Regions from separate parts of the Nonomuraea sp. B12E4 genome, predicted to be linked through region 2. Evidence: riboswitches for the same ligand, from Rfam matches in the RefSeq annotation. Region 2 holds a riboswitch; the other holds the start of a gene.
The links. A riboswitch is a leader RNA that binds a small molecule or an ion and turns the genes downstream of it on or off. The one in region 2 is predicted to bind glycine.

Region 1 (3,399 bases), on a different contig from region 2:
ACGAGGTGGAGAAGTTCAGGGAGTTCCTTGACACGATCACGCCCGAGGACTTCGGCAGGGCGGGGTAGGTATTTCAGTGCATTTACGCTTCACGACGCGCCGAGCCGGATCGTTGACTGCGCATGGTCACGGTCCTACGGTGCAAGTGAAACCCGCGGTCGCCCTTTATGAACCCCCAGATCAGGCCGCGGGATGAGAGAAAGCCGGAGGTCCGCGTGGCGGTCAGCAGCGGCGAGGGAAAGACGGCCGGCCAGGAAGATCCGGTGCGGCGCGAGAGCGCGCGGCAGCGTGCCGGGGAGCAGGGTCTGCTCTTCGACGAGCAGCCGGCCGCGCTGCCGGACGACATCGGATACCGCGGGCCGACGGCCTGCTCGGCGGCCGGCATCACCTACAGGCAGCTCGACTACTGGGCGCGCACGGGCCTCGTGGAGCCCACGATAAGAGCCGCGCACGGCTCCGGCTCCCAGCGGCTCTACAGCTTCCGCGACATCCTGGTGCTCAAGGTCGTCAAGCGGCTGCTCGACACCGGGGTGTCGCTCCAGCAGATCCGCACGGCCGTGCAGCACCTGCGGGATCGCGGGGTCGCCGACCTCGCGCAGATCACGCTCATGAGCGACGGCGTCAGCGTCTACGAGTGCACCTCGGCCGACGAGGTGATCGACCTGCTCCAGGGCGGCCAGGGCGTGTTCGGCATCGCGCTCGGCCGGGTCTGGCGCGAGGTCGAGGGCTCACTCGCGGAGCTGCCGGGGGAAAGAGCGGCGGTCGAGGACACCGTCCCGGCCGACCACCCCGCTGACGAGCTGGCCCGGCGGCGACGCGCGCGCCGGACCGGCTGACCACCTTCTCCGGGCCTTGCCACCTGCCCGGCGGCGACGTGTACGCCGGACCGGCTGACCTTCTCCAGGCTTGCTACCTGCGCGGCGGCGGCGTGAGCGTCGTTCAGATAAAGGGCAGAGCGTAGTAATCTAGACAGGTAAGGCTGACGACCCCGTGCGGGAGAGTCTCCGAGGTCCCAGGGCCCGGAGCGCCGAAGGAGCAACCCTCCCCGGAATCTCTCAGGCATCCTGTACCGCTCGGGCGAGGCAACTCTGGAAAGCAGGCGCGCCCGCCAGGCGTGCCTCACCGACGGTGCAAGCCCTACCCGGGGTGAAGCTCTCAGGTCGCGACGGTGTCGCGCTGACAGAGGGGGAGATCCGGCATTCCGCCGCGCTCTGGCGCCGGTCTCCACAGCCTCGGGAGGCACCTTCATGACCGAACTGTCCGCTCCGCCGTTCTCGTCCAGGCATATCGGGCCGTCGGCCTCCGAGCAGCAACGCATGCTCGAAGCCGTGGGCTTCGAGTCCGTGGCGGATCTGGTGGCGGTGGCCGTTCCCGAGGCCATCCGGGCCAAGGACCGGCTCAGGCTGCCCGCCGCGGCGAGCGAGGCCGAGGCCATCGCCGAGCTGCGCGCCCTGGCCGGGCGCAACCGGGTGCTGACCTCGATGATCGGCCTGGGCTACCACGACACCGTCACCCCCGCCGTCATCCGCCGCAGCCTGCTGGAGAACCCGGGCTGGTACACCGCCTACACCCCGTACCAGCCGGAGATCTCGCAGGGCCGGCTGGAGGCGCTGCTGAACTTCCAGACGGTCGTCTCCGACCTGACGGGCCTGCCCGTCGCCGGCGCGTCCCTGCTCGACGAGGCCACCGCCGCGGCCGAGGCCATGACGCTGGCCCGGCGCGCGGGCAGGTCCAAGAGCGACGTGTTCGTGATCGACGCCGACGCGCTGCCGCAGACCAAGGCCGTGCTGGCCACCCGGGCCGAGCCGCTCGGGATCACGCTGGTGGAGCACACACTGGACGGCGAGCTGCCCGAGTGCTTCGGCGTGCTGGTGCAGTATCCGGGCGCCTCGGGACGGCTGCGCGACTTCCGCGCCGTGGCCGCCGCCGCGCACGAGGCCGGCGCCCAGGTCGTGGCCGCCGCCGACCTGCTGGCCCTGACCCTGGTGGCCGCGCCCGGCGAGCTGGGGGCCGACATCGCGGTCGGGTCCTCGCAGCGGTTCGGGGTGCCGTTCGGGTTCGGCGGGCCGCACGCCGCGTACATGTCCGTACGCGAGGGCCTGCAGCGGCAGCTGCCAGGCCGCCTCGTGGGCGTGTCGGTGGACACCGACGGCGACCCCGCCTACCGCCTGGCCCTGCAGACCCGCGAGCAGCACATCCGCCGCGAGAAGGCCACCAGCAACATCTGCACCGCGCAGGTCCTGCTGGCCGTCATCGCCGGCATGTACGCCGTCTACCACGGCCCCGAGGGGCTGCGTGGCATCGCCCAGCGGGTGCACCGGCACGCCGTGGCCCTGGCCGACGGGCTGCGCGAGGCGGGCCTGGAGGTCGTGCACCGCGAGTTCTTCGACACCGTGCTCGTCCGCGTGCCCGGCCGGGCCGCCGCCGTGCTCGCCGCCGCCGCCGAACGGGGCATCAACCTGTGGCAGGTGGACGACGACCACGTGTCGGTCTCCTGCGACGAGAAGACCGGGGCCGCCGAGGTGGCCGGGGTGTGGGCCGCCTTCGGCGCCGGCCGTACCGGTGTGCGGCTGGAGGGCGACGCGCTGCCCGCCGGGCTGCTGCGCGAGACCGACTATCTGCCGCATCCCGTCTTCCACAGCCACCGCTCCGAGACCGCGATGCTGCGTTACCTGCGCAAGCTCCAGGACAAGGACATCGCGCTCGACCGGTCGATGATCCCGCTGGGCTCGTGCACGATGAAGCTCAACGCCAGCACCGAGATGGAGCCGATCACCTGGCCCGAGTTCGCCGCGATCCACCCGTACGCGCCGGCCGGCCAGGCCGAGGGCTACGAGGAGCTGATCGGCACGCTGGAGGGCTGGCTGGCCGAGGTGACCGGCTACGACGCCGTCTCGGTGCAGCCGAACGCGGGCTCGCAGGGCGAGTTCGCCGGGCTGCTGGCCATCCGCGCCTACCATCGGGCCAACGGGGAGAGCGGGCGCGACGTCTGCCTCATCCCCTCCTCCGCGCACGGCACCAACGCCGCCAGCGCTGTCATGGCGGGCATGCGGGTCGTGGTGGTGGCCTGCGACACCGATGGCAACGTGGATCTGGCCGATCTGGACGCCAAGATCGACAAGCACCGTGACCAGCTTGCCGCGATCATGGTGACGTATCCGTCGACGCACGGCGTCTACGAGGAGACGATCACCGAGGTGTGCGCCAAGGTGCACGACGCCGGCGGCCAGGTCTACGTGGACGGGGCCAACCTCAACGCCCTGGTCGGGCTGGCCAAGCCGGGCGAGTTCGGGGCCGACGTGTCCCACCTCAACCTGCACAAGACGTTCTGCATCCCGCACGGCGGCGGCGGTCCCGGCGTGGGCCCGGTGGCGGTGCGCGGCCACCTGGCGGCGTTCC
Region 2 (3,399 bases):
AGCGACGACGCGTCGTTCATCACGGGCAGCGAGTTCCTGGTGGACGGCGGCATCTCCGGCGCCTACGTCACACCGTTCTAGGAGGTAACACGCTCGTGCGCCGTCCCGTCATCGGCATCACGTCCTACGTCGAGCCCGCGAAGTTCACGGTGTGGGACCTGCCCGCCGCGTTGCTTCCGTACATGTACGTGGAGCAGGTCGTACGCGCCGGCGGCCAGCCCGTCATACTGCCACCGGCCGGCGATCCCGGCCCGGTCGTGAGCCGCCTGGACGGCCTGATCCTGGCAGGGGGCGGCGACATCGACCCGGCCAGGTACGGCGAACGGCCGCACGAGCGCACCGGCCACGTCCGCGAGTTCCGCGACGACGCCGAGTTCGCCGTGCTGCGCGCGGCCCTCGACGCGGGCCTGCCGTTCCTCGGCGTCTGCCGCGGCCTACAGGTCCTCAACGTCGCCCTCGGCGGCAGCCTGCACCAGCACCTCCCCGACGTGGTCGGGCACCCGGGTCACTCCCCGGAGCCCGGCCGCTTCGGCCACCTGCCCGTCACGCCGAGGTCCGGCACCCGCCTGGCCAAGGCGCTGGGCACGGATCCCGTGACGGTCCCGCACTACCACCACCAGGCCGTCGACCGCCTGGCCCCCGGGCTCACGGTCACCGCCACCGCCGACGACGGCACGATCGAGGCGGTCGAGCCGGACTCCGGCGGCTTCGCCATGGCCGTGCAGTGGCACCCGGAGGCGGCCGAGGACTGCGCGCTCTTCGAGGCGCTGGTGGCCGCCTGCTGACCCGACGCGGGCCGGGAACGTGCCCACCGCGGCCCCGCACCCCCTGATCGGCACCCACCTGATCGGCACCCACCGCCGCACGTCCGCCCGGTTCACTCCCTGATCATCGGTCGTTCACTCACTTCACCGGCTGCAGCACGCTCTCGAACTCCACGACGCCCGCGCCGTACCGCTCGTCGGCGGCGCGGCGCTGTTCGTCGGTGGCGAGCCAGACGCCGACCTCCACCCGGTTCCGCGGCACGCTGGAGGACGCCGTGATCAGGGCGTCGCCCAGCCCGCTCTGGACCCGCTCCTGGATCGAGTTCAGCTCGGCCTCGGTCCGCCGCGCGCCGCTCACGCACAACGCTCCGCCCCACACTTCGCGGATCCACGCCTCGCGCTCCGACAGATCACCGGTGAACCTCAGGTTCAGCACCAGCCGCGCGGGGTCGTTGGCGTCCGGTGAGTCCGCGCCCCGCTCGCCCAGGTAGTCCTGGTCGAGCCAGGCCCCCGCGAACTCCTCGGCCGTGCCCGCCCGCGCGATGGCCCGCTCCAGGGCGGGCTGCGTGGCCTTGGCCGGATCGACCGGCCGCCAGCCGCCGGTCGGCGCCGGGCACGGGCTGGAGAAGTCCTCCGCCGGCGGAGTCTTCCGCTCGGGCGGGCCCGGCGGCTCGGTGAGCGTCAGGCTGGCCCCGTCCCAGGTGCCGACCACCCGGTAGTCACCCCATCTCACGCCGGCCTTCGACTCGTACCGCACCGCCTCCCAGTCCCAGCCGACGACGTCGGGGCCGCCGCACTGCGGCGGCAGCGAATCGGCCACCGCGGAGCAGATCTGCGGCCCGTGGCCGCCGCCTTCGAGCACGGTCACGCTGGCCTCGTAGCGGGCCTGCGCAGTGGCCTCGTGGCGGGGCTGCGCGGGCGGCGCGCCGGCCTCCCCGGTGCCACAGGAGGTGAGCGTCAGAGTGGCCGCCAGGCCGAGGGTCGCCGTTCGCCGGTTCATACTCGATACGACGCCACCACCTTCCAGACGGTTCACCTCAGGCCCGAACGCGACAACACCCCCGCGACAGCACTAGGCTTGACGGACATCACCGGCGAAACCGTGCGGGAGAGCACCCTGACAGCCGGTCAGGGTCCCTGAAGGAGCAAGCCCTCCCCGCGAACCTCTCAAGGCAAAGGACCGCACGGCCGAGGTGACCTCTGGAAAGCAGGCCTGTCGGCCTCGCCGAAGGTGAAAGTCCGGTAAAAGTCGGGCGAAGCTCTCAGGCATCGATGACAGAGGGGGAGGATGCTGGCATCCAATCCTGTCCTGAGGTGCGTCAAATGTCCCGACCTACACCGCTACGAGACGTTCACGAGAGCCTCGGCGCCACGCTCACCGACTTCGCGGGATGGCTCATGCCACTCCGGTACGGGAGCGAATCCGCGGAGCACAGGGCCGTCCGCGAGGCCGCCGGGCTGTTCGACCTCTCGCACATGGGGGAGATCTTCCTGACCGGGCCGCAGGCCGGGCAGGCGCTGGACTACGCGCTGGTGGGCCACCTGTCGGCGCTGACGCCCGGGCGGGCCAGGTACACCATGATCGTGAACGAGCGGGGCGGGGTGCTCGACGACCTCATCGTCTACCGGCTTGAGGACGAGCAGTTCATGGTCGTGGCAAATGCCTCGAACTACGAAAAAGTCGGAAATGAGCTGACTAATCGTGCGAAGGCGTACGACGTGGTGGTCGAGGATCGCTCGGACCAGTACGCACTGATCGCCGTCCAGGGTCCCCGCGCCCAGGAGATCCTCGCCACGCTCACCGACGCCGACCTCGCCGGGCTCAAGTATTACGCGGGCCTGCCGGGGCTGGTCGACGGGCGGCAGGCTCTCATCGCCCGTACCGGCTACACCGGCGAGGACGGGTTCGAGCTGTTCGTCGCCAACCAGGACGCGGTGCCGCTCTGGCACGCGCTCATGGCGGCGGGCGAGCCTCACGGGCTCAAGCCGGCGGGCCTGTCCAGCCGGGACACCCTCAGGCTGGAGGCGGGCATGCCGCTGTACGGCAACGAGCTCGGCCCGGAGCTGACCCCGTTCGACGCGGGGCTGGGCAGGGTGGTGAAATTCGACAAGCCGGGCGACTTCGTCGGCAGGTCGGCGCTCGAGGCGGTCAAGGACGACCAGCCGCGGCGCAGGCTCGTCGGCCTGGTCGCGCGGGGCCGCCGGGTGCCGCGCCACGGTTACCCGGTCACCAAGGACGGCGCCGTCGTCGGCGAGGTCACCAGCGGTGCGCCTTCCCAGAGCCTGGGCAGGCCCATCGCGATGGCCTACGTGGACGCCGGGGCCGGCTCAGGCCTGGCTGTGGACATCCGGGGCAGCCATGAACCCATGGACCTGGTCGAGCTGCCCTTTTACAGGAGGAACAAGTGAGCAACATCCCCGACGAGCTGAACTACACCAAGGAACACGAGTGGGTGGCCGGTATCGACGACGGCCTCATCGTGACCGTCGGCATCACGGCCTTCGCCGCCGACGCCCTTGGTGATGTCGTCTTCGTGCAGCTCCCCGAGGTCGGTTCGAACGTCGAGGCGGGCGACTCCGTCGGCGAGGTGGAGTCGACCAAGTCGGTGAACGAGATCTACACGCCGGTCGGCGG

Region 1: it holds a riboswitch for glycine, as region 2 does, so the genes downstream of both, gcvP (aminomethyl-transferring glycine dehydrogenase) here and gcvT (glycine cleavage system aminomethyltransferase GcvT) in region 2, are expected to answer to the same signal.

Annotation. Positions count from the first base shown of each region.
Region 1 covers NZ_JBDPME010000001.1:1,048,629-1,052,027, forward strand. Annotated here, with positions in the region: gene ABGB18_RS04865 (bifunctional nuclease family protein) at 1-68, shown strand, start outside; gene ABGB18_RS04870 (MerR family transcriptional regulator) at 216-836, shown strand; glycine riboswitch at 984-1,082, shown strand; gene gcvP (aminomethyl-transferring glycine dehydrogenase) at 1,248-3,399, shown strand, end outside.
Region 2 covers NZ_JBDPME010000010.1:264,997-268,395, reverse strand. Annotated here, with positions in the region: gene ABGB18_RS24165 (3-oxoacyl-ACP reductase) at 1-81, shown strand, start outside; gene ABGB18_RS24160 (gamma-glutamyl-gamma-aminobutyrate hydrolase family protein) at 96-785, shown strand; gene ABGB18_RS24155 (hypothetical protein) at 904-1,764, opposite strand; glycine riboswitch at 1,860-1,957, shown strand; gene gcvT (glycine cleavage system aminomethyltransferase GcvT) at 2,088-3,173, shown strand; gene gcvH (glycine cleavage system protein GcvH) at 3,170-3,399, shown strand, end outside.